Regions from separate parts of the Pseudoalteromonas sp. S327 genome, predicted to be linked through region 3. Evidence: predicted binding sites of a transcription regulator. Region 3 holds the regulator's gene; each other region holds the start of a gene.
The links. Region 3 encodes FliA, which starts transcription of late flagellar genes. Its sites were predicted from a motif close to CTAAAGNTNNNNNNNNNNNNGCCGATA; they were not measured.

Region 1 (10,385 bases), on a different contig from region 3:
TAATTCAATAATGCCTGCGCGGGTTGCCTCTGTTCCTAGCCCATCGGTCTCTTTGAGTATTTTTTTAATTTGTGAATCTTTTACATAACGACTAATGCCGGTCATGGCACTTAGCAATGTTGCATCAGTAAAATGAGACGGTGGCGTAGTGTGTTTTTCTATAACTTCACCTTTAGTGCAGTTAAGCGCCATGCCTTTTGTTAAATGAGGCAAGGTTGCTTCATCTTTTAGCTCGGCTTTGCCCATTAATACCTTAAACCCTAAGCTTACATCTTGCTTTGCATTGGCTTTAAATAAACCTCCCGCAATTGTTACCTCTACTTTAGTTTCGTTATAAATATAATCGGGGTAAAACTGAATTAGGTAATGCCTGCTAATAAGTTGATATACTTTTGCTTCATCAGGCGCCAAAGTCGCTGTTTTTAGTTGTTTGGCGGTAGGTACAATTGCATGGTGTGCAGCCACTTTTGCATCGTTAAAACATTTGCTGCGTTTTTTAGCGTCTGCCCCATTCACAAACTCAGTATTTTGACCGCCATTAGCTGCAATTGCTTTTAAAATTACAGGCGCATCTAAATGATGCTCTTTAGGCAAATAACGATTATCAGAACGAGGGTAAGTAATTAACTTATGACGCTCATAGAGCGTTTGGCAAATATCGAGTACTTGCTGAGCAGCCATACCAAATGCCTTTGCAGCATCTATTTGCAGTGCCGATAAATTATAAGGCAGCGGCGCGCTTTGTTTTTTTTGTTTTTGTTCGAGCGCAGTGACTTCAGCTGGTTGATTGGCTATTCGCGAAGCGACGTTTTCGGCTAATGCATTATTTAAAACGCGGCCCTCTTCATCTTGGTACGGCTCGCAGGCTTTGCTTGGTACCCACTTGGCCACAAAGCTTTGCTGCTCAGGGGTTATTAAATGCGCCAACACTTCATAAAATGGTTTTGACACAAAGTTAGCTATTTCGTTATCCCGATTAACCACTAAACCTAAAATTGGGGTTTGTACGCGACCCACCGACAACACATTGCCAAAGCCTGCTTTTTGTCCCGCCAGCGTATAAGCACGCGTAAGGTTCATACCAAATAGCCAATCTGCACGTGAACGCGCAAGCGCCGACACACTAAGCGGAATAAATTCACGATTTGAACGCATAGTAGTAAGCGCTTTTTTTACCGCCGCTAAATTTAAATCACTTATAAGTAAACGTTGAATGCTTTGCTTTTTGGTTTTACTTATTTTGGCTTGCTCTATGACTTCATCAACCAACAATTGGCCTTCGCGGTCGGGATCGCCCGCATGCACGAGTACTGATGCCTGCTTAATTAGCTTTTTTAAAATAGTTAATTGTTTACGCGTTTTCGTTTTTGCCTTGAGCTGCCATTGCTGTGGCACTATGGGGAGGTGTTCAAATTGCCACTTTTTAAAACGCGCATCATAATCATCAGGTTCAGCTTGCTCTAGTAAGTGCCCTATACACCACGAGACACAGTCACCATTAGCCACTTCTATATAACCATCGTGTTTTTTATGTGGTTTTGGCAATGCATCAGCAATAGCTCTGCCAAGTGATGGCTTTTCTGCGATATAGAGTTTCATGGGAGTTGCTCACTAACTGTTTATATGAACAGTAGTTTAGCACAGCTATTTTAGGGGGAGGGAGTTTTATATTTACTACTAATCTGGTCTTCTTTGTTTTTAACTAAAATATAAATAAGAGGGAGGTAACATACTACTACAGTAGAAATATTAATCAGAGGTAAAAGAGTTTTATACATTAAAGTACTATAAGATAAATCCCATAAATGGCGATCTACAACTCTGAACAACTGTAAAGTTGGGGCCATTACAACCACAAGTTGCCCTAATACACATTGCCATAAATAAACTTTATCTTTTAAGCCTAGATAAGCAATTAATGCCATCCAAGCAATATCATTAAAAGCCCAAATGACGTACCTGTAAATGTTAATATCTTTATCAAACGTTTTTAAAGGCTCATATATAAAAGCACCAAATAAGAAAAAAGCACTCGTGATACAAACAAACCTGAGTGCTAAATAATCTTTTCGTAGAAAAAAAATAACTATAGCTGGAAGTAAAAACAAAACCCAGCTGAGCTCAATAAATGCATATAACTCATTGAACCATCTAAACATAGTTAATCATTAGTCTTATCATCGTCACCACCAGAACCATTTCCCGGCATATAGCAATATTTATCGATTATTTTCACAGAAACACCATTACATATGTTAAAGAAATGTACTTTAAGCTAAAATAATGAACTTGCCAAGATACTTAGGCGATTAAGTACCTTAAAAAGAAACTTAATTAGAGAAATTAGCGCCCGCTACTCGCCTAGCGCACATCAATAGGGTCTGACTCTTTAGCCTTACCTTGTAAGATTGATATTTCTACTCGGCGATTTCTACGCCTATCTTCGTTTGAATCATTCGGAACAAGTGGACGAGTATCAGCACGCCCTACGACCATCATACGGTTTTTATCAAACCCTTGTACCGTTTGTAATTCGCTTGCTACTGCTACAGCACGCTTTGACGATAAGTCCCAGTTATTAATATACAACTCGTTAGAAACCTGAAAATCATCGGTGTGACCCGATACCGTAATTTCTCCAGGTACATCTTTTAATAACTCACCAATATCTTGAATTATGGGCTTAAACTTAGGTTGTAAAAAAGCACTGCCAGAGGGAAATGAGCCATTTTCACGGATACGAATAATGATTTGCTGTCCTAAAGATTCAAGCTCGATTGCACCGTCGATAATTTGTTTTTCGAGCTGTTGTGCTATTTTTTTCACTAACTCGTTAGTTTGTTCTTGATCGGCGGCTGAAGTTGCTTGCTCTGAAGATTGCTGCTGCGATGTACTACGTGACTCGCCACCACGCTTATCGCCACGTTGCTCTTGTCTACCACCAGCAGAGCTTTCATCACCCGCTTGAAACTCTAACATTTGCTGGGTCATTTCAACCGTTTGTTGCTGAATGGTTTCTATCGGGGTAGGTTCAGGCTTACCAGGGGTAAATTCCATAGCAATAACCGAGGTCCCTTTAGGGATATCTTTTACTTCTATTTTGTTTTGCACACCAAATGCAAACTTCATCGAGCCTGCTATTTGCTTAAATTTAAGTACATCCATTTCTGAAAACGCGAGCAAAAGTACAAAAAAGCACATTAAAAGCGACATTAGGTCGGCAAATGTTCCCATCCAAGCAGGCAAACCTGGGGGTGGGCATTTGCACTCTTGATCAGACATGGTTACTCCTCGGTATCTACTTTGCGCTTAGACTCAGCAAGGTAGTTTTTCAAAATACCTTCAATTACTTTCGGGTTTTGGCCATCTTGAATACCTAAAATAGCATCCAGTATTAGACGCTGATTCATGGCTTCTTCGTCTTTACGAAGCTCCAGTTTTACCTGAATAGGAATAGCCACTACATTTGCTAAAAATGCACCATATAAAGTAGTTAATAATGCCACCGCCATTGCGGGGCCAATGGCTTTAGGGTCATCCATGTTAGATAACATAGCAACTAAGCCTATTAACGTACCTATCATACCCATTGCTGGGGCTATATCGGCAAGTGACTTAAATAAACCGGCGCCCAGTTCGTGACGAGTAGTGGTTAAAGAAATGTCTTTTTGAAGCGTGGCACGAACTACATCAGCATCGTGGCCATCAACGAGCATATCTACACCTTTGCGCATAAAAGGGTTTGGTATTTCGGCTTCTTCGAGGGCTAAAAACCCCCCTTTACGGGCTGAATCAGCAAGTTCAACTGCTTTTTCAATCAGCTCTTCTGGCGATTCGATTTTAAACATAAATGCTTTACCAACAACCTTACCTATGCCCAAAAACTGCGACAAGGTAAAGTTTGATAACACAATAAATAGTGAGCCACCAAATACAATTACACTAGAAGGCGCATCGGCAAACATCCCCATTTCACCGCTACTACTCATAAACATGGACATGACAATTAAACCAATTGCGCCAAGGATCCCAATTATGGTTGCTAAATCCACATTTCCTCCAAAGTATTATACTTTGTTATTCAAACTTTTATTATTAACTGCTTATCGGCAAGATACTGAAATACTTAAGCCATTTTTGAAAAAAGTGTAAAACACTGTGTTTGGCCTAATTTTAGATCAAGATACCCTACTCGCCTAGCGACTGATTAATTTTATTGTACACAGTGAGCACTAATACGCATCTTATACATGGTAAAAATACGATTTAAACTGATATAACTCAAAAAACAACGATCATCCTTTGACCTAGTTTAGCATTCCCCCTAAAATTGGCTCCTAAATTTATCATGCTGGCTGAAATTAAACATGGCGACTAAAAAACCTGAAAACCTAAGTTTTGAACAAGCACTCGAAGAACTATCAACCATTGTCGGTGAAATGGAACAAGGTGATTTATCGCTTGAACAGTCGTTAAAGCAATTTGAGCGTGGTATAGCCTTAGCTAACGCCTCAACGGGTAAGTTACAACAAGCAGAACAAAAAGTGTCTATTTTGATGGGTAATGACGAAAAAGCAGCGCTTACTTCATTTAACAACGATATGGAATAACCGTGAGCATACAAGAAAAAATAGAATGTGCTCAACAAGATGTCGTAAAGACCCTGCAACAGTACTTTGATCAATCCCTTGATACTGCACACACAGTAAAAGAAGCCACGCAGTACGGCTTATTTAACGGTGGCAAGCGTTTACGCCCCTTTTTAGTCTACGCAAGTGGTGAAATGCTCGGAGCTAATAAGCAAGATTTAGATATTCTTGCTGCTGCTATTGAGTGTATTCATAGCTACTCGTTGGTGCACGATGATTTACCAGCCATGGATGATGACGACCTTCGCCGTGGACGCCCAACTTGCCATATAGAGTTTGACGATGCGCATGCAATTTTAGCGGGCGATGCACTTCAAACATTGGCCTTTGAGCTTATCTCGGCTCACAATTTTACCTGCAGCGCATCAACACAAGTAAAAATGATCAGCGCACTGGCTAAAGCATCGGGGCTAGAAGGCATGGTAGGCGGGCAAGGGCTAGATATTGCAGCCACAGATAAAGTGATTACAGTACAACAGCTTGAACGAATTCATAGATTAAAAACGGGTGCCTTAATCAACTGTGCCATTACATTGGGTGCATTATGTAGCGAAAAAGCAGACAAACAAACCTTAGAAAACTTACGTGTTTTTGGGTATGCTATAGGGCTGGCATTTCAAGTGCACGACGACATTTTAGATGTTGAAGGTGACACATTTACTTTAGGTAAGCCACAAGGCTCTGATTTAGCTGCTAATAAAGCAACTTATCCGGCCCTATTAGGTATGCAAGGTGCCAAGCAAATGGCGCAAAATTTAATAGAGCAAGCGCATCAAGCATTAAACAAAATAGATGCTGATACCTCTACTCTAGCGGCGCTGGCAAACTACCTGATTAAACGTGACCATTGAGTGTTACATATACGTATTGCCATTTAGCACTGACATTATTACTCAACAGCGGTAACAACTAATAAGTTAGCACCGGTGTTAGCGAAGGATAAAATAAATACCATGACACTTGATAGTAGCAAGTATCCATTACTTAACTTGGTTGACGAACCAGCCCACTTACGCGATATAGCGCAAGATAAACTCCCTGCGTTTAGCAACGAGTTACGAGACTATTTACTCAACTCTGTTTCGCAAAGTAGCGGCCATTTAGCGTCTGGTTTAGGAACTGTTGAGCTTACCGTTGCTCTACATTATGTGTATAACACACCAGAAGATCGCCTTGTATGGGATGTAGGCCATCAAGCGTACCCGCATAAAATTTTAACGGGACGACGCGATTTAATGCATACTATTCGCCAAAAAGACGGATTACATCCATTCCCTTTTCGTGAAGAAAGCCAATACGATACCTTTAGCGTAGGCCATTCAAGTACCTCTATTTCGGCAGCGCTTGGTATGTCTATTGCGGCTAAAAAAGAAGGTAAAGGCCGCAAAACTGTTGCCGTTATAGGCGATGGCGCCATTACAGCAGGTATGGCATTTGAAGCAATGAACCACTTAGGCGATGTAAAATCTGACATGTTAATCATTTTAAATGATAACGAAATGTCGATTTCTGAAAACGTCGGTGCGTTAACTAATCACTTTGCGCGTATTTTATCTGGCAGCTTTTACACAAATATTCGCGAAGGCAGTAAAAAGTTACTCTCTGGCGTGCCTCCTGTTAAAGAGCTTGCCAGTAAAGTAGAAGAGCACCTAAAAGGAATGGTTATTCCAGGTACCTTTTTTGAAGAACTAGGTCTTAATTATATTGGCCCAATTGATGGCCACGATGTAAATATGCTCGTAGATACACTGCGTAATATGCGTAATTTAAAAGGGCCTCAGCTTTTACATATAAAAACTCAAAAAGGAAAAGGCTATAAACCCGCAGAAGCTGATCCTATTGGCTATCACGGTGTGCCAAAGTTTGACCCTAATACATCAAGCTTACCTAAATCTAAACCTGGCGCCGCCACTTTCTCTAAGGTGTTTGGTGACTGGTTGTGTGATATGGCCGAGCAAGATAAAAAATTAATGGCTATTACGCCTGCAATGCGTGAAGGCTCAGGTATGGTGCGTTTTTCAAAAGAACACCCAGAGCAATATTTCGATGTAGCTATAGCTGAGCAGCACGCTGTCACATTGGCCGCCGGTTTTGCCTGTGAAGGGTTAAAACCCGTTGTAGCTATTTACTCGAGCTTTTTACAACGTGCTTATGATCAACTTATCCATGATGTTGCACTGCAAAACTTACCTGTGCTTTTTGCTATAGACCGCGCTGGTATTGTAGGCGCCGACGGCGAAACACACCAAGGTGCGTACGACTTAAGCTTTATGCGCTGTATTCCCAACATGGTTATTATGGCCCCTAGTGATACTAACGAGTGCCGCCATATGCTTTATACCGGTTATAAGGCTAATTGCCCTGTAGCAGTTCGCTACCCTCGTGGTAGTGCCGGTACTGCCGATATTCAAAGCGAAATGACGCTACTAGAAATAGGCAAAGCCAATACCATTAAACAAGGCGCTAAAATTGCTATTTTATCCTTTGGTACTTTGCTTGAAAACGCGCAACTTGCTGCAAATGAGCTAGGTGCAACGCTAGTTAATATGCGCTTTATTAAGCCACTTGATACAAGTTTATTAGATGAGCTTAGCCAAACTCATGATGTAATAGTAACGCTTGAAGACAACGCTATTTGTGGTGGCGCAGGCTCAGCGGTTAATGAATATTTAGCAGCGCAAAAAGCCAACCTAAAGGTGCTTAACTTAGGTATTCCTGATGAATTTATTAAGCACGGCACACAAGCGCAAATGCACGATGAAATGGGCTTAGGCGAACAAGGCATTTTAAATTCAATAAAATCGTTTATCGCTTAATTATTTTTGCTAGCTAGCTTTTAAAGGGAGCCTGATGGCTCCTTTTTTGTTTTTTATTTTTAAATATTTGCATCCAATGTGTATTTCTACGCGTTATCTCTATGAGGTTAACACAGTAAATAGTACGTACTGAGGAGTATAAACAGGCACGTTATTTACTTTCATTTGATGGAATATTAAAAGGTAAAAATGATGAAAAAAGCTAATTTAACTCACCTTCATACACAAAACAGTTCACTTAAACGCCCCCTTTGTTTTTCAGCATTAGCGCTTGGGATAGTACTTGGTATTTCAGGGTGTAGCGGTGATGATGGAGAAAACGGTTTAGCCGGTACGCCGGGAGCAGATGGTCAAGATGGAAACGATGGCACAAACGGTAACCCCGGCTTTAGTGCAGCCACGTTTATTTTAGCTAATAACGGCGAGCAAAACGCAGGCACTGTTGATTTAATAAACCAGGACGCTGCCAAATTAAAGACCTTTAATACCACTGCAAATGAAGGCGTAGCCTTTGATAGCCTCGGTAATTTAATACAAGCAAGCGACAGCGAAAATGGTAGCATTAAAACTATATGCCAACTTGCCAATCGCGATGATGGTGCAAGCTTTAGTACTAATCAAGACCGTGAAATTACAGGCCCTGCCACTACACTAGTTAATCCTAAGGGCATAGCGATTGCAAAAAATAGCGGGCTGATATTTATAGCTGATTTTGGTGCCATGCAAATTACCACATTTGGCAGTGCTGCAGCGGGAGATGCCGCGCCGCTTGCTACCACTGTTACCGAAGCCGCCCCGTGGGATGTTGATTATGACCACGTAAACGACCGACTTTATGTAGCACTTACCAACGGTGATGTCGCGGTTTATGATAATTTTGTAAGCGGTGAATTTACCGCTATGCCAAGTCGTACTATTACACCAAGCGATGCCGATGGTGTGCAAATATCGGTAAATATTCACGGCATTGTTTATGATGAAACCACCAATAAACTTATTTTATCGGATGTTGGTAGCGCATCAGATGCTACCGATGGCGCGCTTTTTGTTATTAATAATGCCTCAACTGCGCAAGGTAATACATCTGTTGCACGCAGTATTTCAGGCCCTGCGACTATGCTAGGCAACCCTGTAGATATTACCCTTGAGGGTAGCGATTTACGTGTGGCCGAAAAATCAAACGATGCAATTTTAGTGTTTAGTAATATATTTGCCGGTGAAAGTGGCGATATAGCGCCCGATTTAAGTACTGCGTCTACTAAGCCAGAGTCAATTACTAACACGCTAACTCAAAGCTCAATGGCTGATATATCAGATAGTACTGAGCCTAATATGGCGCTATTAGGCGTAGCCGTATCCAGTAATCCAAGCACTGCGGGTGATACAACAGGCCAAATTAGCCGTTTAAATACAGCATTAAGTAGCGAACTTGCAAGCTATAATGCAAGCCAAACGATAGAAAGCGTTAGCTTTGATAAAGCAGGTAATAGCTACGCAACATTCGATAATGCCAGTACAGGAATGGGCGGAATCGTCATCTCTACTAAAGTGGCTTATAACCGTGATGGCGAAACATTTAACGCCAGCCAAGATAGACTGATTTCAGGAAGCAATACAGGCCTTATTTCACCTAAAGGATTAGATATTGCCTCCGATAGTGGAATGATTTTTGTGGCTGAAAATAATGAAACCACGCCGAGCATTGCTATATTTTCAAGCTGTGCCACCGGCGACGCATCACCTCTTATGACCTTAACTTTTGCCAATAATGCACGCCCGTGGGATGTTGATTACGACAGTAACACTGACCGCGCTTTTGTTGCGCTAACCAATGGCACTGTAGCGGTATTTGATCAAGTTAAAAATAAGCTACTAAGTGGCGAGACCACAATAAGTACAGAAGATAGATTAATTACACCTGCCAATAATTCACAAGCACTGGCAGCGCCTACCAATATTCATGGAATAGATTACGACTCATTAAGTGGTGCGTTAATACTTTCTGATGTAGGCAGCGCAGCCGTTGCTGACGATGGCAAAATTTATGTATTAAATAATACCGCAAATGCCTCGGGACTAGTTAATATAAGCGCGACGATTAGCGGGCCCAATACATTATTAGGAAACCCTGTTGATATTATGTATAGCGGAACCAATTTATACGTTGCCGAAAAGTCTAACAACGTAGTTATGCGCTTTAATAATATTTTAAGTACCGCAGGGGGAGATATAAGTGCCGATGCAAGTATGGCATTTAGTGCACCTGAGTCAGTGGCTATTTTACCAGCGTGGCTAAACCAGTAATTAAATAGCGTTACCCTCACCATGCCTAACCTACTTTTGTAGGTTGGGCATTATCGCATCCACACTTTAATATCTGCTAAGCCATTACTTTGTAAAATACCCAGCTGCTGATCTACATTCGAATTTTGCTCAAACTCAAACGCATCCAACTGTTTATCAAACGTAATATTTGCGACACCGTCACCACCGCGTTTTTTAACCTGATGAAGCGCTATATCGGCTAAGTTTATCGACGTTTCCCAGCTTATTACTTGCCCACCTAAAAGTGGCAGTGGGTAAAAAGACCACCCCAATGAAGCCGTAATATTAGTTGTTTTACCGTTTGGTAATTGAAACGAATTTAAAGCAATTGCTTGGCATAAATCAGAGGCATAGCTGTCAATCATGTTGCACTTAAAATCGCGCAGCAATAATAAAAACTCATCCCCACTCCAGCGTGCTACATAGTCAGAGCCTTGGGTACGTGAATTAAGTAATGCTGCCATTTGTTGTAAGCAGCTATCTCCTGCTATTGGGCCATATGCATCGTTTATACGGCTAAAGTTATCAAAGTTGATAATAAGCAGTACAAGTGACTTACCTTGCGCTTGTAAAGACTGTGCATTACGTTGGAAGT
Region 2 (10,385 bases), on a different contig from region 3:
ACCGAGTACTTTAAACTTGAGGTCATGGCTTGCGCTACGGCTTCGTTTACCGTTGGCTGATCTGTTTTCAAAATAAGATCGTTAAGTTCTATGCAGCTTTCTGTGAACTCTTCTGGCGTGTACCCTGTTAGTTCAGCCACTGTTGGGCTGATAAATAACATGCTCCAGTTTTCGTCGTACTTACAGCGAAAAGCAGCGCCAGGCATATTATCCATTAAAGAGCGGTACTTTTGCTCTTTTTCAATAAGACTTTGCTGCATAGCGCGTTGTTCGGTTAAATCGGTGATAAAGCCAACATATAACGGCATATGGCCTGGCTGATTAACTTCCCCTATACCTAAGCGAATAGGAAAAAGGTGGCCATCTTTGTGTTTGGCAGACACATCCCTATTTATACCAATTACTTTACCTAGATCTACATTTTTGGCGTGAGACAAATAGCCATCATGGTGGCGAGCGATTTCATCGGCCATCAGCATTTTTACATTATGACCTTGAACTTCGTTTTCTCGCCAACCAAAAATTTTGCTGGCAGCTTCGTTAAAGCTCAAAATAATGCCGGTGTGATCTATAGTCACAATGCCATCAATAGCAGTGCCTAAAATAGCATTTAGTCGAGATTCATCCGCCGATTTTTCCTCAAGCAGTAAGCGGTATCTAACCATGCCATTTATAACTGCAATGACACAGGTTATAGCAACGGTCGCGGTAGCTACGGCAATAGCCACAAAAGCAAGCTCAGTGGTTGACTCTTCGTAATCGGGTAAAAGCGGAGAGGTTGCAACAAAGCGGGTAGCAGCCATACCCATATAGTGCATACCAGCCACCGCTGAGCCTAAAATAACAGCGGTAATAGAGCGCGCTTGCAGTTGTGATAAATTAGGTAGCAAACGCGTTAAATGATAACGCGTAAAAAGTGCTATGAACGATAAACCAACAGCGACCACAATTGATAAAGCAAATATGATTGCATCGTAACGTAGTAACGGGGCCAGCTCCATTGCTGCCATGCCGCTGTAGTGCATTGTACCAATGCCTGAGCCTAGTAAAATAGAGCAAATAATAAGGTGTTTGTATGACCCTTGCGATTTTACTAAAATCGAAAAAGCGTACTGACATGCAATAAACGCCGGTAAAAAAGACAAAACGGTAATGATTGGGTCGTAGTGTATTTCTGTGCATAACGAAAAGGCCAACATACCTATAAAATGCATACTCCAAATACCGGCCGATAAAACAGTGGCACCGGTCACATTGGCTAAGCGTTTATAGCTTTCGAATTGCGTTTGCTTTGCTACATCAACCAACCAGATCGTAAAAAAGGCAGCAAAAATAGCGGTAATGACCGATAAACTAACCAGTATAGGGTTATATGCACCGTTGATAATGAGGCTCGGATCGTGGTCGGTTATAAAAAATGCAGACAGCATAGTGGCTCAAATTAGTATCTTTATTGAACTAGTTTAATAGATTTATTATATAAATAAACTGTTAATCTAATAATTTATATTATAAATCAGCGAGGTTACTTTTTAGCATTAAAGTATTAACATGCGTAGCGTACTTTATTAATAAGACGAGATTTTGCGTAAATAAAAATAATAATAAACACTGAGCCCATTTATTTATCGCTAAATAACTGCATTGATTAAATAAGGCTTTATAATACGCTTTTAATTATATTTAGAGCACACACCTTGTTTGAGTATCAGCTAAAACGCAGTGCAAGGCGTAAAACAGTGGCAATAAAAGTTAGCCAAAAATTAGTTACTGTTTATGCGCCTACACACGTGCCAAAACTACAAATAGAACAATGGCTGTTTAGTAAAAATGAGTGGGTAACTGCGCAATTACATAAACAACTTAACGCCATTGATACTCAACAACACCCGTTTAAAAACCAGCAAATAATGGTTTTTGCTAAGCCATATACCATTACTTTTGCAAAAGGGACACGCTCGCATGTTCAGCAATCCGATAGCGTATTTACTATTTACACTTCTAATCGAGTAAAAAAACAGCCTGAAAAACGCAAGCAGTTACTTTGCCTTGCCCTTGAAGAAACGCTAACAAGCTACATTGAAATGCGTTTAGCTTATTATTGCCAACAGATGTCAGAAGCATTACCGACTAAATTGACGATTGGAAGTTATAAACGTAAGTGGGGGAGTTGTAATTCTCGGCGAGAGCTAACCTTTAGCCTTAACCTTGTTGGGGCGCCTCATCATATAATTGATTATGTTATTGTGCACGAATTGGCTCATTTAAAGTATTTGAACCACAGCAGCGCTTTTTGGAAGCACGTAGCTAACTTTTATCCCGATTATAAATCTGCATCAGCATGGCTTAAAAACCACGGGGCAACATTACAGTGGGTATTTGATAATTAGTCTAAAAATGAAGTTTTAAATAGTGATGAAAAAGATGTAGAAAAGGATACTGAAGATAAGAAGTGGTGGAGGGAGCTGGATTCGAACCAGCGAAGGCTGAGCCGTCAGATTTACAGTCTGATCCCTTTGGCCGCTCGGGAACCCCTCCACACTATTTTGTTACATTTGGCCCCACTTAACTTAGCGGTAAGAAAAGTGGTGGAGGGAGCTGGATTCGAACCAGCGAAGGCTGAGCCGTCAGATTTACAGTCTGATCCCTTTGGCCGCTCGGGAACCCCTCCAATGCAACGGCGCTGATAATAGCAAACTGCGTATTTAAGTAAAGAAAAAAGCTAAAGAAATTTGAAATAAAGCCGATAAATATCTACCAGTTATCATAATCGGCTAAAGACTATGCAAATCGATGATTTGTTAATCACAGAGAGTCAACTAAAGACTAGGCTAAATAAAAGTGTGCATGAAAATCGCAGAGGCGAATTTTCACTTTTATTAGCGATGCTATCGCACGATGCGCTGGATTTTAGTCAATTTCACTTGCCAAAAAGTGAAACGCATAGTGCTTATGTAGACGAAGAACAGTTAAGGGAGCGCTTTGGTGCTGGACCAAAGCAATTATTAGCTCCCGAAAAATTTGATATGACCATAGGGCAAGAGCACGCGTCGATGATTGTTCAACAAGGCGAGCAAGCAGGTATGAAAGCAATAAAATTAAGCCACTGCTTAAACCCTGAGCCACTAGCGATTAGAGATGACAAGTTACATATTCCTTTAACAGTAATCGATAATTGTGAACTATCAGTACGCAGGCGCTTAAATGACACGCACACCGCGCTTGCAAGTCCACAAATGGACGCCGCAGCATTTTATGACGATTTAACTAATGAGGCTATACATAAGCTATTGCTTGTTGCTAACGCATAAAAATAATTTAACACTTGTGCGTTTTAAAAGCCTAAAACACCTTATATTTAATAACCGGTTATGCAATAAAATAGAACAATTCTTTTTTTGTTTAAAAAAAGCATCCACAAATTAAATGCAATTGCTATAATGGCTGCAAATGGTATGACTTGAGTGCCATTATCATTAAATCAAGGTAATTAGGAACGTAATGAAGAAAACATTCACGCTAAATCATGAGAAAATCAAATACCCTCGTATGGTTGATGCTGCAAAGCATGAAGTGAAAAAATATTTGAAAAGAGAGCGCAATAAAACGCTACCTGTTGAAGCTGATTACTGGGCGTTTGACTGTAAGTTTGGCACAAGTGCCGATGATGCCGAAGTTGTTCACGTAGCTGAAATTAACAACAAGATCAGCGAAATCGAAAAGCAGGCGCTTACTTCATTCTATGTTGAGATTTTAGCTAGACCTGCGCAGCGTGAATCGTTCGATCTAGATGATGATGAATAACCAATAGCAATATTGTAGAAAATGGACCTAGATGGTCCATTTTTGTTTATGGCAGTTATTAACATGTTTAGTGGTATAGAGTAGCGCTTAAATAAAAAGCTATTTTATGCTAAGTGTTTAGCTTATTTTATACACTGTGACACTTTTTATATTTTTTACCGCTTGCACATGGGCAGGGGTCGTTTCTGGCAACTTTTATATCGGCGACCGGATTAATAATACCCTCTAAATAACGCCATTCACCGTCCTCTTTTATAAAGTCTGATTTCTCATCTAATTCACAATATAAGTTTTGGTAAAAATAATACGCGTTAAAGGCAACATAACCTCGCTCATCACTTTGCTGCGTATCGCGCACAACTAATTTTACAAAGCGGCAGCTATTGGCAAAGTCAGCAATTTCATTTACTGGGTTTTGTGCTTGTTTTTCTTTGGCGTAAGTTTTAAATACATAAGATGCATTTTTTAATGCATAAGCACTAAAGCGCGAACGCATTAGTTGCTCAGGTGTTGCTGGGGTTTTTATATCAAGATGATAAGGCTGGCAACAGTCGCCATAATTAAGCTGACTGTTGCATAAGCAAGCGCTAGTACTAGTTACACTCATAAAATACTAATTAACATAAATTAAAAATGCATTTTACCAAGCTTATTGAGTAAGTGATATTGCTGTAGTGCTGGTTTTTTTAGTAAAGCAAAATAGCTTAGCGCTTCTTTTGTTTAAATTAAGCGATAAATTAACAAGCTGCTGCTCACTTACTATATCTGTCCACGTAATAATGGCTGCAAAGTTCCCATTATGAAGTGCTGAATTAAGTACATACTCTAAATTTACTAAATGCTTTTGTCTTATTACAAGCAGTTTGCTGGTATCTATAGAGCAGCTATCTAGCAAGGCTTTACTAGGCACATGGTCGGGCGCAATCAGTAAGGTCCACGCGTTAGAGCTATTGTATTGGTGCAACACTTTTAGCATCTCAAACGTAGCAGAAATTTCATCTTCTACTTTAATTAAGTTTACCGACTCACTTTCATCATGTTGTTGGTAGCTTTTAACGGTTCTTACGGTAATTGGCTGTAGCATAGGTCTCACTCACTGGGTTTATATACAGTACGTGTATACAGTAGTTTATACAGTTGTTGTGTGCAAGCGTTTTTTGTTATTTTTTATACAGTTAATGGTTTTAAAAAATAAACAATGAAAATAATGTTTTAAAAACAGTTGGTTACAGTTTGTGCTGTGCAAGTGAAAGCTGAGGGTGTTTGCAGTACTGTATAAAGTGTAGCAGCGCTATACAGTACTTGATGGATGGCTATACAGTTATTTTAGTGTGTTTTACAGTACTTAGCTGTTAGCTATACAGTAGTTAGTCATTTTTTGGAATTAAGTGGGCAAACTGAATTTGGTGGATTTGCTCATACAAACTGGCTGCATAGCATTGAGCGTCTTTAAGACGTTTGGTGTCGATATATTTTCTTAAATCATTTAAAGCAGCGGTTGCCGGTTCGTAGCCTTGGCTGCTGGCTAAACTTAACCATGCTGCTGCGTGAAATACGCTTTTTGGTACGCCTTGGCCTTTGACAAAAAATAACCCTAAATAAAACTGGGCGCGATGATTTCCGGCCATTGCGGCAAGGCGCATCCACTTAGCTGCCAACGGTGCTTGGTTATGCTTTAAATAATACAGGGCTTTGTTAAGTGTTGTTTGCTCACTGACATCACTATTGTTTTCAGCGCTGTGGTTTGTAGGCTGTGTTACAAAATCTAAAATATTGTTTAATTGCTGCTCTAAGTCTTGTCCGCTAGGCTGAGTCTTATTCATATATTTTCTTTTTTATAGTTTCTACGCCAACAGTTTAGTATATCGCAAGGTAAAATGTCCTGTTTATACTTAATTTTATGGTAAAATTACGTCACTTTTTACTATCACAAGTCTATTATGCTCGAAGCTCTATTTAAACTCCGCGAAAATAACTCCAATGTGCGACGCGAAAGCATTGCTGGAATCACTACTTTCATTACTATGGTTTACATTGTATTTGTAAACCCTGCAATGCTTGCGGAAGCAGGCATGGATCAAGGTGCTGCATTTGTTGCTACCTGTATTGCGGCTGCTATTGGCTGTTTTATTATGGGATTGTGGGCTAATTACCCTTTAGCACTTGCGCCGGGCATGGGTTTAAACGCATTTTTTACTTACGGTGTTGTACTGGGCATGGGTTATAGCTGGCAAGCTGCATTAGGTGCGGTATTTATGTCTGGTTGTATATTTTTAATATTAAGTTTGTTTAAGGTCAGAGAGTGGATAATTAATGCTATTCCTTTGGTTTTAAAGCAGGCTATTGCCACTGGTATTGGTGCGTTTTTAGCGTTAATTGCGCTTAAAAATGCAGGCATTATTGTTTCAAGCCCAGCTACATTAGTACAGCTTGGCGATATTACTTCGGCAGGTCCTTTATTAGCTATTTTAAGCTTTTTTGTCATTGCTGCTTTGCTTTATCGTGATATAAAAAGCGGCGTACTTATTAGCATTTTGCTAGTAACGGGCATTGCGTTAAGCCTCGACTTAGTTGAGTACCACGGCGTAATGTCAATGCCACCGTCTATTTTACCTACCTTCATGCAACTTGATTTTGCAGCGGCCTTTGAGCTTTCTATGCTGAGTGTAATTTTTGCGTTTTTGTTTGTTGATTTATTTGATACATCAGGCACGTTAGTTGCGGTAACTCAAAAAGCAGGCTTAGCCGATGAAAAAGGCAATATGCCACGTTTAGGGCGTGCTTTAAGTGCAGATAGTACAGCTACTATTGCGGGTGCAATGTTAGGTACTTCTACCACTACTTCTTATATTGAGTCTGTAGCCGGTGTATCGGTTGGTGGGCGTACTGGCTTAACAGCTGTTGTTGTGGGTATATGCTTTTTACTAATGATGTTTTTTGCGCCGCTTGCGCAAATGGTGCCGGCTTATGCAACAGCGGGTGCTATTTTATACGTTGCGGTATTAATGCTGCAAAACCTTAAGTTTGTAAACTGGGATGACATGAGCGATGCAATTCCGGTAAGTGTGGTACTACTTATGACGCCGCTTACATTCTCTATTGCGCACGGTATTGCTCTTGGTTTTATATCGTATACTGCGGTTAAAGTACTGTGTGGTAAACGCGATCAGGTTAGTATTAGCGTGTGGATATTAACAGCGTTATTTATTATCAAGTTTGCATTTTTATCGTAATAGTTAATACCCATTCTTTTAGCTAAGAGCCTTAGTTTGAGGGTGGGTAAACATTTATTATTTAGTGGCTATCGCTCATGCCGCTGCGTTGTTATACCTTGCGTATCTATATTGTGGTAAATGAGCGTTTATAACGTAGTTAGCGCTAAGTAGTGCCTCAAAATACGTTAGTATTTACCCATTGGTAAAAATAGCTTAACAGATACAAAAAAGCCCATACCTTATGTATGGGCTTTCTTTTGGGTATTTAAAATTACCATTTCTTTTTAGGTGCAAATAATACGTCTAAGTCATCTTGCTCTGCTTCTGCTTTTTTCTTCAGGGCAGTGGCATTTGATGCTTTTAGTTCGGTGCTTATTTCTTCTAAATAGGCTTCAACTTCTTGGCGTTTTGCGTTTACGTATTCATCAGAATAGGTAACGGCACTAAGTGTGGCATAGGCTTTTTCAAAATATTGCCTAGCAGAGCCCACCATGCTCGCTGAGCGAGCAGATAAACCGCGTTTAATTTGGCTTTCTATGTTAATTCTGAGTTGTAACTTTTCTAGGCGTTTATCTTCAGCTGCAAATACTTGGCTATCTACACGGCCTTTACTGTGCTCAGAGCGCATAATAACTCTAAGCTTTTTTATGCCCTGAATTAACGAGACTAACTGCTTATCGTTACTTGGTAACGATAAATTGTCGCTGCTATTACCTTGTACTGCACCACTTAGCTTTTCTTTAGCTTCGTTCATTCTGCTTTTTAATGCTTTAGAATTAGGTGAATGGTTCACCATAGCGTTTAGTGCTTCGTAACATCTACGTTGTAAAACGCGTATAATGTTTTCAGAAAGCGGAATATTAGCGCTATTCATAAGTGCTTCTTCGGTTTCTTCAATTATCGCTTTTTGTTTTGTTAATTCTTTGCGACGTTCAATTTCTTGCTTTTCTTTATGCTGCTGTACAGCGCTTACCCACAGTGCAATCACTATCAGTGCCACTATAAGCACAATTATAATCGAAACGATCATGGCTTAATTCTCGGATTCATAATCTATTTTTTTATATTACATCAAATATATGCTTTGAGGGTAGCTTTGCGCTGATTAACTTAAAAATATGTTAAAAATTAGATATAAGAATAATGTATTATAAGTTGAACCTGAATAAACATCGCTATCTGCAGCGGGTTTATTATGCTAGCCTTAATGCTTAAATAATGAAAGTATACGTGCTTACTTTGCCAAGTTTTAGCTAAATTAAACTTGGTTTTGCTTAGTATTACCATCATATAAGCTTAATAATAACGTTAAAAACTGCAACCATGAAATTACAACAACTTAGATACATCGTAGAAGTTCAAAACCATAAGCTAAACGTATCAGCAACTGCTGAGAGTTTATTTACCTCACAGCCTGGTATATCTAAACAAGTGCGCATGCTTGAAGATGAGCTAGGTGTACAAATTTTTGGCCGCAGTGGTAAGCATTTAACGCATGTTACAGGTGCCGGCGAAGAAATAATTAACATTTCTCGCGAAATTTTATCTAAAGTCGAAGGTATAAAAGCGGTTGCTAATGAGCACACGCTGCCTGATCAGGGTAAACTAAATATAGCCACTACACATACTCAAGCTCGTTATGCTTTGCCAAGTGTTATTCAGGGCTTTATGAAAAAATACCCAGCTGTTTCGCTGCATATGCATCAAGGTACACCACAACAGATTTCTGATGCGGCAGCGCGCGGTGACGCAGACTTTGCCATTGCAACTGAAGCACTTCATTTATACTCAGATTTAGTTATGCTGCCTTGCTATCATTGGAACCGCAGCATTGTGGTGGCAAAAGATCATCCACTAGCACAAAAGGCCGACAATTTAACCGTTGCTGATATAGCGCAGTATCCGCTTATTACGTATGTATTTGGGTTTACTGGTCGCTCTGAGCTTGATAAAGCATTTAACGCGCACGGGCTTGAGCCGCACATTGTGTTTACTGCAACCGATGCCGATGTAATTAAAACTTATGTAAGGTTAGGGCTAGGTGTAGGTGTAGTCGCTTCAATGGCCGTTGATCAATTAAGTGACACAGATTTAGTGTGTATTGATGCCAGCCATTTATTTGAAGCTAGCACAACTAAAATTGGCTTTAGAAAGGGCAGTTTTTTACGTACTTATATGTATGACTTTATTGAGCGTTTTGCCCCGCATTTAACTAAAGAGCGAGTAGAGCGAGCCAGCTTATTACGTAATCAAGATGATGTTGATGCGTTATTTGCCGACATAGAACTGCCGGTAAAATAGTAAGACTTTAAGTATATAAATACTAAAAAACCGCGTATTGCTAAAATACGCGGTTTTTTGTTTTTATACGCTTAACATTCAATAATGTTTACCGCTAATCCACCGCGTGCGGTTTCTTTATATTTGGTTTTCATGTCGTTACCGGTATCGAGCATGGTTTTAATCACTTTATCAAGCGACACCTTTTGCTCGCCACTGCCACGTATTGCTAGGCGAGAGGCATTAATTGCTTTAATGGCGCCCATGGCATTGCGCTCAATACACGGTACTTGTACCAATCCGCCTACAGGGTCGCAGGTTAGGCCTAAATTATGTTCCATGCCTATTTCGGCGGCGTTTTCAACATGTACTACATTACCACCAACAATTTCGGTGAGTGCGCCGGCAGCCATTGAACAGGCAACACCTACTTCACCTTGGCAGCCTACTTCTGCGCCCGAAATAGAGGCATTTTTTTTGTATAAAATACCAATCGCCGCTGCGGTTAATAAATAGCGTGTGGCTATGTCGCGGTCTACTTCTTTAATAAATGTGTGGTAGTACATTAAAACGGCCGGCAATATACCCGCAGCACCATTTGTTGGCGCCGTGACTACGCGCCCACCCGCGGCATTTTCTTCATTTACAGCTAAGGCAAATAAATCCACCCAATCCATTGCTCTGAGTGGGTCATTACTCACTTCTACATTTAGCTTTAAATACAAACTAGGTGCACGGCGTTTAACTTTTAAACCACCTGGTAAAATTCCCTCGGTGCGCATGCCACGTTCAATACAGGCTTTCATTACTTGCCAAATATTAAACAACTCGTCTTTAATATCGTCTTCTTTGCGCAGCGTTTTTTCGTTATGCATCATTAAAGTAGATACACTAAAGCCTGATTCTTTACACAGCTCTAGTAAATCTTTTGCACTTTCGAACGGGTAAGGAGCCGGGTTTTGCTCGCGTATATCAAGGGCTGCTTGTTTTTCGTTTTCAAATTCTTCATCGGTAACAATAAAGCCGCCGCCAATAGAGTAGTAAACTTTGCTATATACTTTTTCGCCATTGTTTGAGGCAATAATT
Region 3 (10,385 bases):
ACTGCCTATTCCGGATGATTTTAAATACGATTAGGGTAAGCTGAGCTAACCACACTTTACAGGGGCGCCTTGCCTAAATATCAACACGGGGCTGAAAATTCAAACCATAAAGCCCATACGCTCTTGTCTCTCACTTGCTTTAAATTTTGCATCAATACTCAATGAATCTATTGCTGACTCTATACTTGGAATAGTTATTGCTATTTCAGGCTAGTGTCAATTTATTGAATTGTAGAGTTATGGATTTTAAAGCGGTATTACAACAACTTAACAAAGATAAAAAAGAGTATGCCAAAGGTGTTGGCACACCGCTATTAGTACTTGCAGCGCTGGGTATGGTTATTTTACCGCTGCCACCATTTCTTCTTGATATATTATTTTCATTTAATATTGCTCTTGCCTTGGTTGTTTTACTGGTGACTGTTTACACCATGAAACCTCTCGAATTTGGCATGTTTCCGGCGGTACTGTTAATCGCTACAATTATGCGTTTAGCCCTAAATGTTGCCAGCACACGCGTGGTGCTCCTTGAGGGTCACAACGGGGGCGATGCGGCTGGTAAGGTAATTGAAGCGTTTGGCTCAGTGGTTATTGGCGGAAACTACGCGGTAGGTTTAGTGGTGTTTTTAATTTTGATCATTATAAACTTTGTAGTAATAACCAAAGGTGCAGGGCGTATTTCTGAAGTATCGGCTCGTTTCACGCTAGACGCTATGCCGGGTAAACAAATGGCGATAGATGCCGACTTAAACGCTGGCTTTATTAGTGCAGAGCAAGCACGTGAGCGCCGCAGTGAAGTAACCCGCGAAGCTGACTTTTACGGCTCTATGGATGGGGCGAGTAAGTTTGTAAAAGGCGATGCCATTGCCGGTATCGTGATATTAATTATTAATATTGTTGGCGGCTTATTTGTGGGCATGATCCAACACGACTTGAGCTTTAGCCGCGCAATGGAAGTATATACTTTACTTACCATTGGTGACGGCCTTGTGGCGCAGCTTCCTTCATTATTACTCTCTATTGGTACTGCTATTGTTGTTACTCGCCAAAACGAATCACATAACATGGGTGAGCAATTTAAAGCCCAATTAGGTAACGAAAAATCATTATTTATCGCCTCAGGTATTTTAATCATTATGGGGTTGGTTCCGGGTATGCCTCATATTGCTTTTTTAAGTTTAGGCGCACTACTTGGCTACTTAGCTTATTTTACTCAGCAGCAAAAATTAAAAGCCGCTGCTCTAGCAGCCCAAGAGGCTGAAAGTGGTGCCGTTGCCGGTACTGGCGTTGCAAACAAGCAAGAGCAAAAAGAGCTTGGATGGGACGATGTACAACAAATTGACGTTATTGGCTTAGAAGTTGGCTACAGGCTTATTCCGCTTGTTGACCAATCTCAAGGTGGTGAGCTGCTCAACCGAATTAAAGGGGTGCGTAAAAAGTTATCTCAGGAGCTTGGCTTTTTAGTACCGCCTGTACATATTCGCGATAACTTAGAGTTAGACCCTAATGCGTACCGTATTACCATGATGGGTGTTTCAAGTGGTGAAGGCGAGCTCAAACATGGCGATGAACTGGCCATCAACCCAGGGCAAGTATTTGGCCCTATTAAAGGGGTTGAAACCAAAGACCCTGCATTTGGCTTAGATGCGGTGTGGATAAAGCCTGATCAAAAAGACGAAGCACAGTCACTAGGTTACACCGTGGTTGATTCAGCCACTGTGGTCGCCACCCACATTAGCCAGTTATTAACTAACAGTGCCGCATTATTGCTAGGGCATGAGGAGGTTCAAAACCTGCTTGATATGTTAGCAAAAAGCCATCCACGTTTAGTAGAAGGGTTAGTGCCAGAAGTACTACCACTGACAACCGTTGTAAAAGTACTGCAAAATTTATTAAACGAAGGTGTGGCTATTCGTGATATGCGCTCTATTGTTCAAACCCTTGTAGAGTACGGCCCACGTAGCCAAGATGCCGATGTTTTAACAGCTGCAGTGCGTATTTCGCTGCGCCGTTTAATCGTACAAGACGCTGTGGGCATGTCATCAGAAATCCCTGTCATAACCTTGGCGCCTGAGTTGGAACAGATGTTGCATCAGTCATTACAAAATGCAGGCGACGAAGGTGCCGGAATAGAACCAAGCCTTGCTGAGCGACTTCAAACATCATTAAACGAAGCGCATCAGAATCAAGAAATGGCCGGAGAACCTTCAATATTGCTAACGTCAGGAATGTTACGCACTGTGTTATCTCGTTTTGTTAAGTACACCATACCGGGTTTAAGGGTGATGTCTTATCAAGAGGTACCAGATGAAAGACAGATCAAGATTGTCAGCTCAGTAGGCCAACAATAAAGATTTTAACAGGGGTTGAACCATGAAGATTAAACGTTTTTTTGCTAAAGATATGCGCACCGCACTGAAAGAAGTTAAAGATGAGTTAGGTGTTGATGCCGTTATTATGTCGAACAAAAAACTCGCTAATGGTGTAGAAATTGTTGCCGCAGTAGATTACGACAAAGCAGCCCCTAAAGCCGCAGCGCAACCACAGGCAGCGCCAGCTCCTCAAAGAGATGTTCAACAAAACGCTCATAACTTTGTAAAGCCAGAGCCGCAGCGTGCGCAACCTGAGCCACAAGCAGCAGTCGCCGATAGCTTACAAGCGTTATTAGAGCGTCAGTCGCCGCGTCCTCGCTCTCCTGAGCTTGCTTCTATGTTTTCGCAATCAGGTATTGATACATCTGAGCATTATCAAGAGCCAGCACAGCCACGTACTACAAATATGTTTGCACGCGAAAATGGAGCGCCAAAACGCATGCAAACCCAAGCTGACAGCTTAGGCTTTGATGACCTAGATCAAGATTTTGACGAGCTAGATACGGCGGTTGCACCGCGTAGCCAAGCTAATAATAACGAAAGCGCTCAAATGAGCGCAATGCGTGATGAAATGAACGCAATTCGCCAGTTACTAGAGCACCAAGTATCGGGTTTAATGCAGCAAGATATGGCGCGTCGCGACCCAACACGTGCATGCATGATTGATCGGTTAGTTGGCATGGGGATAGATAAAGACGTTGCAGAGCAAATGGCGTGTTTTATTCCTGATGACGTATCGCGCCAGCAAGGTTGGAAGGCATTATTACAAATGGTTGAAGATCAAATGCAGACCACCAATAATGAAATTCTTCGTCAAGGTGGTGTGTACGCACTTGTAGGGCCTACTGGTGTAGGTAAAACAACCACAGTTGCTAAACTTGCAGCATTAGGGGCACAAAAATATGGCGCCGATAAAGTCGCCCTAATAACGACTGATACCTACAGAATAGGTGCTTATGAGCAGCTTGCTACGTATGGCCGTATTATTGGTTGTGGTGTTAAACAAGTAAAAGATGCCAATGAATTAGCTGAAGTTTTATATCATTTACGTAATAAGCGTCTAGTATTAATTGATACAGCGGGTATGAGTCAACGTGATTTACGCTTAACTGAACAGCTAAACACCTTAATGCGTAACCAAAGAGTAGATATACGTAGTTATTTAGTATTAAGTGCTACTGCACAAATAAATGTTCTACAAGAAACGGTGAGACATTTTAAAAAGGTTCAGCTAAGCGGTTGTATTTTCACTAAGTTAGATGAATCATTAAGTTTAGGTGAGATTATTAGTATAGCGATTCAAAATCGTCTTCCGATAGGGTATCTTACTAATGGTCAGCGTGTACCAGAAGATATTCGCGTTGCAAATGCTGAAAAACTAGTAAAAAAAGCTGAGCAATTGTATTTAAAAAGAGCAAAAGCACAACATTCAAGGCACCAAGCGGTGGCGCCAAGCACAGTAGGGATGTATGATTAACACAGTATTAGATCAAGCAAGCGGCCTGCGCAAAATGAGTCAAAACAATAACAACGGCGTAAAAGTTATCGCTGTCACTGGCGGTAAAGGAGGGGTGGGTAAAACCAACGTCTCTTTAAATACTGCTATTGCTTTAGGGCAGCAGGGTAATCGTGTATTAGTATTAGATGCCGATTTAGGCCTAGCTAATTGTGATGTAATGCTAGGACTACGTGTTGAAAAAAACTTATCTCACGTCCTTTCAGGTGAGTGCGAACTTGACGAGATTTTAGTTGAAGGCCCAGGCGGTATTAAAATCGTGCCTGCTACATCAGGCTCGCAAAATATGGTGGAGCTAACCCCATCTGAGCATGCTGGGTTAATTCGTGCCTTTAGTGAGCTTAATACCGAATTTGATATTTTAATTGTAGATACCGCCGCTGGTATTTCTGACATGGTGCTGAGTTTTTCTCGTGCAGCGCAAGATGTCATGGTGGTGGTGTGCGACGAGCCGACCTCTATTACTGATGCCTACGCGCTTATTAAAGTACTTAGCCGCGAGCATGGCGTTTATAAATTTAAAATTGTTGCAAACATGGTGCGCAGTATGCGCGAGGGTCAAGAGCTTTTTGCAAAGCTCTCTAAAGTAACAGACCGCTTTTTAGATGTGTCTATGGAGCTTGTTGCGACTATTCCATATGATGAAAATATGCGTAAATCTACGCGTAAACAAAAAGTAATTGTCGATCTTTTCCCTAATTCACCAGCAGCAGTTGCGTTTAAAACATTAGCGACAAAAGCAGTAAAATGGCCTATACCTAATCAACCTTCAGGACATTTAGAGTTTTTCATTGAGAAGCTAGTAAACGGCTGATTATGACAACATCGGTGAAAAGAGCTATGGGATATCAATCAACACAAAATCTAAATGTGATTGTTGAAAAACACGCGTCGCTTGTCAAAAAAGTGGCGTGCCATTTAATAGCTCGTCTTCCTCCTAGCGTTCAGCTTGATGACTTAATCCAATCGGGAATGATTGGCCTTATCGAGGCCTCAAAAAACTTTGACGCCAGTAAAGGGGCAAGCTTTGAAACGTTTGCTGGTATTCGTATCCGCGGCGCTATGCTTGATGAAATGCGCAGAGGGGATTGGGCACCACGTTCGGTGCACCGTAAAAGCCGATTAGTAGCCGAAACTATCACAGAATTAGAAAATAGCTTAAATAGAGAACCAAAAGATACTGAAGTAGCTGAAAAACTTGATATTTCGCTAGAAGAATACCATCATATTTTAAATGATGTTAATTCCAGTAAAGTGCTTGGTATAGAAGACCTAGGGGTAGATGAAGATGTTATTAGCCCAGCAGGTCAAGATTTAGCGCTAGACAAACCATTTAATAATGTTAAAAATGAACGGTTTAATAATTCATTGTTAGAGGCAATAAAGTCTTTACCAGAGCGAGATGCAATGGTGCTTTCTTTGTATTACAACGATGAAATGAATTTAAAAGAAATTGGGCATATACTCGATGTAAGTGAATCGCGTGTAAGTCAGATACATGGTCAGGCGATGATTAAGCTCAAAGCAAAAATCAATGACTGGATAAACTAGTAGTAAGTAAATTATAGGTTAAGACCTCACCGGAGGATGTTTTGGATAAAAACATGAAAATTCTTGTTGTTGATGATTTCTCTACAATGAGACGTATTATAAAAAATCTGTTGCGTGACCTAGGGTTCACGAATGTTCAAGAAGCTGACGATGGTTCTACAGCATTACCTATGTTGCAAAATCAGGTTTTTGACTTTGTTGTAACCGATTGGAACATGCCAGGCATGCAGGGTATTGACTTGCTAAGAGCCATTAGAGCTGACGAAAAATTAAAACATATTCCGGTTTTAATGGTGACGGCAGAAGCTAAAAAAGAACAAATAATAGCGGCAGCGCAAGCAGGTGTTAATGGCTATATTGTTAAGCCATTTACTGCTGGTACTTTGAAAACTAAATTAGAAAAAGTGTTTGAACGCTTAGGTTAATGAGAGGAGAGGCTTATGTCAGCACCAGCTGCGCCTCAAATTACTTTAGAACAAGCTCGTCAGCTCGTCGTTTTTTTAGAAAACGGTGAGCAAGATAAAGCAGATCAATTAATTTTAGATACTGCCTCTCAAGAGCAATCGCAGCTTTTTGCTGAAGTAGGTAAGTTAACACGCCAATTACACGAAGCCCTTAAAAGCTTTGAACTTGATACGCGTTTAACCGATTTAACCACTGATGCAATTCCGGATGCGAAAAAGCGCTTAAACTATGTCATGGAAATGACAGAAAATGCAGCTAATAAGACAATGGATGCGGTCGAAGCAAGCCTGCCTATTGCGCAGCAGCTAGCAGATGAAATTGCACATATTAAGCCTACTTGGGATAGGCTTATGAACCGCGAAATAGAGCTGGGCGAGTTTAAAACCTTATGCCACAGCATCGACAAGTTTATGAACAGCTCTCATCATAAAACCGATGAGTTGCAAACTTTAATGACCAATGTACTAATGGCGCAGGATTTTCAAGATTTAACCGGCCAGGTTATCCGCCGTGTAATTGAATTAGTCAGAGAAGTAGAAGAAAGTTTAATCCACCTTTTAACAGCATTTGCTGCACAAGATGACAGCATAGCTGAAAGTAAAGAACAACAAGAAACAGAAGAACTGGTTGCCGCACAAACATTAGCAGGTCCTGAAGGCCCTATTATTGATAAAGAGTCGCGAAATGATGTTGTATCTGACCAAGACGAGGTCGATGACCTATTATCAAGTTTGGGCTTCTAAGAGGAGAGTAACTGCATGAGCTTTGAAGTCGATGAAGATATTTTACAAGACTTTCTTGTAGAGGCTGGAGAAATCCTAGAGCTTTTATCTGAACAGTTAGTTGAGCTAGAAAATAACCCAGAAGATACTGAGTTACTAAATGCTATTTTTAGGGGCTTTCATACCGTAAAAGGAGGGGCAGGCTTTTTAGCTATGACTGAGCTTGTTGATGCCTGTCATGGTGCTGAAAACGTATTTGATCTCTTACGCCAAGGGGTTAGAACTGTTAATTCAGAATTAATGGATGTGATTTTACAAGCACTAGATACCATTAATGAAATGTTTGCCACTATTCAAAATCGCGAACAGCCAGACCCAGCAGACCCTCAATTATTAGAAACTCTTCATAAACTTAGTCAACCGCCTACGGATGACGAGCTTACTGAAACAACCCCCGAAGTTGTTGAACAAGAACCCGCAGCTCCCGTTAGCGCAACAGATGATGAAGACCCATTTGCATTTGATGAACTATTTGATGTGGCAGGTTCAAGCCCTTCAGCAGATAGCACGCAAATTGACGAAATTACAGAAGATGAATTTGAAAGCTTACTCGATGAGTTACACGGCAAAGGCCAAAGCCCGGTGTCGCAACCAAGTGCAAGTGCAGAGCCAGATTCAAGTTCAGATATTACCGATGATGAATTTGACAGTTTATTAGATGAATTACACGGTGTAGGTAGTTTTGGTCCGGTTGCAGGAGATACTTCAAGCGGTGAGCCAGAAGTAAAACACACAGCACCACCAGCGGCTGTTGCAAATGATAGCGGTGATGATGAAATCAGCGATGATGAATTTGAAGCACTGCTTGATGAACTGCATGGTAAAGGCGCCGCACCAGAATCAAAAGAAGCTGACACACCTGCACCGCAGCCACCTAAGGCTGCACCTGTAGCACAAACGCCAGCAAAACCTACGCCAGAAAAGCCTACGCCAGCACCTGCAGCAAAACAAGCTCCGGCGGCTAAAGCCGCTGCGCCTACACCTAAAGTGGCTGAAAAACCAGCGAGTAGCGCTGCACCTAAAAAAGCTACGCCTCCACCTGCTGAAACCACAGTACGTGTTGATACAAAGCGTTTAGACCAAATAATGAATATGGTTGGCGAGTTGGTATTAGTACGAAATAGGTTGGTTAGTTTAGCGACCAATACAGACAGTGAAGCGATGGGTAAGGCGATATCAAATCTTGATGTGGTCACTGCTGATATTCAAGGTGCAGTAATGCAAACGCGAATGCAGCCTATCAAAAAAGTGTTTGGCCGATTCCCTCGCGTAGTACGTGACTTAGCCCGTAGCTTAAATAAAGAAATTGATTTACAGCTTGTAGGTGAAGAAACCGATTTAGATAAAAACTTAGTTGAGGCACTGGCCGATCCGTTGGTGCATTTAGTACGAAACTCAGTTGACCACGGAATTGAAATGCCAGCAGCGCGTGAAGCTGCGGGTAAGCCTAGAACCGGTAACGTTACATTATCGGCTTCGCAAGAAGGCGACCATATTTTGTTAACCATTAAAGATGATGGTGCAGGTATGGATGCGGAAAAACTGAAAAAAATAGCGATCAGTAAAGGCGTTATTGACCATGATCAGGCAAGTCGCTTATCAGATACAGAAGCGTATAACTTAATATTTGCACCAGGCTTTTCGACCAAAGAAGAGATATCTGATATTTCTGGCCGTGGCGTAGGCATGGATGTAGTAAAAACTAAAATTACGCAGCTTAATGGCTCTGTGAGTATACAGTCAGAGTTGGGCGTAGGGACTATTTTAGAGATAAAAGTACCATTAACACTGGCTATTTTACCTACGCTGATGGTTATTGTTGGTGAGCAAACGTTTGCGTTACCACTTGCTGGTGTGAGTGAAATATTCCACTTAGATTTAACCAAAACCAATGTGGTAGATGGCCAGCTTACAATTATTGTTCGTAAAAAAGCGATACCGCTATTTTACTTAGAGCATTGGCTAGTTAAAGGTGCTGATTGTTCTCAGCGAAAAGCGCAAGGTCATGTGGTAATTGTACAAATAGGTACTCAGCAAGTTGGCTTTGTGGTTGATTCATTAATTGGCCAAGAAGAAGTTGTTATTAAGCCTCTTGATGCGTTATTACAAGGTACGCCTGGAATGGCTGGTGCAACAATTACATCTGACGGTGGTATTGCGCTGATTCTGGATGTACCTAATATGCTTAAGCATTACGCAGGATAAAATGTAGGCATACCTGTGTATGCCTACACATAAATTTAATAAGAGAGCGCAATGGCCGTAAAAGTTTTAGTTGTTGACGATTCCAGTTTTTTTCGCCGTCGAGTAAGCGAAATTCTTGAACAAGACAGCGGTATTGAAGTAATAGGTTTTGCTGTTAACGGTAGAGAAGCCGTAGAAAAAACAGCGCAGTTACGTCCAGATATGATCACCATGGATGTAGAAATGCCTGTGCTTGATGGTATTAGCGCAGTAAAAGAAATTATGGCGAGTAACCCAACGCCAATACTTATGTTTTCTTCATTAACTCGCGACGGTGCAACCGCAACTTTAGATGCACTTGATGCCGGAGCTATGGACTTTTTACCGAAAAAGTTTGAAGACATTGCACGAAATAACGAAGATGCAATCAAGTTATTGCAAGCCAAAGTGAAGGAAATTGGTCGCAGGCGTGCTCCACGCCCTGTTAGGCCATTAACATCAAGTAAGACAACTGCTGCACATGCAAGCAAACTTGCCACAACAAGCTCATCGCTTAAACAACCTGATAGAAGCTTTCAACGTGCCGCCCCAGTGCAGACAACAACTACACCCAGTATGCCCACGCGTGCCAGCGGTAAACACTATCAAATAGTGGCTATTGGCACTTCAACTGGCGGGCCAGTTGCTTTACAAACCATATTAACCCAATTACCTGCTAACTTTGCACACCCTATTTTGTTAATTCAGCACATGCCAGCAGCATTTACGCCTGCGTTTGCGGCACGTTTAAATAGCCTTTGCAAAATACGCGTTAAAGAAGCGCAACAAGGTGACAGGCTAGAAGCCGGCACAGCCTACTTAGCCCCTGGTGGACAGCAAATGATGGTAGAGGGGCGAAGTGGTAACAAAACGCTGCGTGTATTTGAAGATAATAGTGAACGTATAAGCTACAAACCAAGCGTTGATGTGACTTTTGCAAGTGTTGCCAAAAGCTACCAAGGAGATGTACTTGCTATTGTTTTAACCGGCATGGGCGCTGATGGACGTGATGGCGCGCGAATGCTTAAGCAATCTGGCGCAACAATTTGGGCGCAAGATGAAAAAAGCTGTGTGGTATACGGTATGCCTCAAGCCATTGCCAACGCTGGGCTTGCCTCTGAGCATTTAGCGTTAAACGACGTAGCAGCAAGATTAAAAAGAGAGACTGGTTGTGGATAAGCTCTCAGTTTTAGGGTTAATCATTGCGCTGGGCGCTATAGCGATTGGTTACTCTTTAGAGGGTGGCGTTGTCACGGCGTTATTTAATGGCCCTGCACTTATTATTGTACTTGGCGGCACCTTAGGGGCTGTTATGTTGCAAACGGCGACAAGCACCTTTAAAAAAACGCTAAGCATGAGCCATTGGGTGTTTTTTTCACCCCAGTACAATATTGAGCAAGCCATAGAGCAAATTAAAACGTGGTCGCATAAAGCTCGCCAGGAAGGGTACTTAGCGCTTGAAAAAGAGGCACTTAG

Region 1: pomA (flagellar motor protein PomA) is a predicted target of FliA. The motif match lies at 4,105-4,131, and genes of this name have one in related genera.
Region 2: CWB60_RS08535 (VC2046/SO_2500 family protein) is a predicted target of FliA. The motif match lies at 2,723-2,749, and genes of this name have one in related genera.

Annotation. Positions count from the first base shown of each region.
Region 1 is NZ_PNDP01000076.1:67,935-78,319, reverse strand. Features, by position in the region: gene CWB60_RS19395 (DNA topoisomerase III) at 1-1,599, opposite strand, end outside; gene CWB60_RS19390 (hypothetical protein) at 1,650-2,159, opposite strand; gene CWB60_RS19385 (flagellar motor protein MotB) at 2,362-3,282, opposite strand; gene pomA (flagellar motor protein PomA) at 3,285-4,052, opposite strand; gene CWB60_RS19375 (exodeoxyribonuclease VII small subunit) at 4,368-4,610, shown strand; gene ispA ((2E,6E)-farnesyl diphosphate synthase) at 4,613-5,500, shown strand; gene dxs (1-deoxy-D-xylulose-5-phosphate synthase) at 5,603-7,465, shown strand; gene CWB60_RS19360 (hypothetical protein) at 7,658-9,769, shown strand; gene CWB60_RS19355 (ligand-binding sensor domain-containing diguanylate cyclase) at 9,820-10,385, opposite strand, start outside.
Region 2 is NZ_PNDP01000025.1:30,405-40,789, reverse strand. Features, by position in the region: gene CWB60_RS08555 (MHYT domain-containing protein) at 1-1,430, opposite strand, end outside; gene CWB60_RS08550 (M48 family metallopeptidase) at 1,740-2,390, shown strand; tRNA gene CWB60_RS08545 (tRNA-Tyr) at 2,454-2,538, opposite strand; tRNA gene CWB60_RS08540 (tRNA-Tyr) at 2,587-2,671, opposite strand; gene CWB60_RS08535 (VC2046/SO_2500 family protein) at 2,784-3,311, shown strand; gene CWB60_RS08530 (DUF6172 family protein) at 3,502-3,804, shown strand; gene CWB60_RS08525 (YchJ family protein) at 3,932-4,411, opposite strand; gene CWB60_RS08520 (SulA-like leucine-rich domain-containing protein) at 4,454-4,888, opposite strand; gene CWB60_RS08515 (tetratricopeptide repeat protein) at 5,172-5,627, opposite strand; gene CWB60_RS08510 (NCS2 family permease) at 5,745-7,037, shown strand; gene CWB60_RS08505 (hypothetical protein) at 7,291-8,049, opposite strand; gene cysB (HTH-type transcriptional regulator CysB) at 8,343-9,320, shown strand; gene CWB60_RS08495 (L-serine ammonia-lyase) at 9,392-10,385, opposite strand, start outside.
Region 3 is NZ_PNDP01000005.1:46,140-56,524, forward strand. Features, by position in the region: gene flhB (flagellar biosynthesis protein FlhB) at 1-34, shown strand, start outside; gene flhA (flagellar biosynthesis protein FlhA) at 240-2,351, shown strand; gene flhF (flagellar biosynthesis GTPase FlhF) at 2,374-3,849, shown strand; gene CWB60_RS02960 (MinD/ParA family ATP-binding protein) at 3,842-4,702, shown strand; gene CWB60_RS02965 (RNA polymerase sigma factor FliA) at 4,729-5,439, shown strand; gene cheY (chemotaxis response regulator CheY) at 5,481-5,864, shown strand; gene CWB60_RS02975 (protein phosphatase CheZ) at 5,880-6,647, shown strand; gene CWB60_RS02980 (chemotaxis protein CheA) at 6,663-8,891, shown strand; gene CWB60_RS02985 (protein-glutamate methylesterase/protein-glutamine glutaminase) at 8,943-10,088, shown strand; gene CWB60_RS02990 (flagellar motor protein) at 10,081-10,385, shown strand, end outside.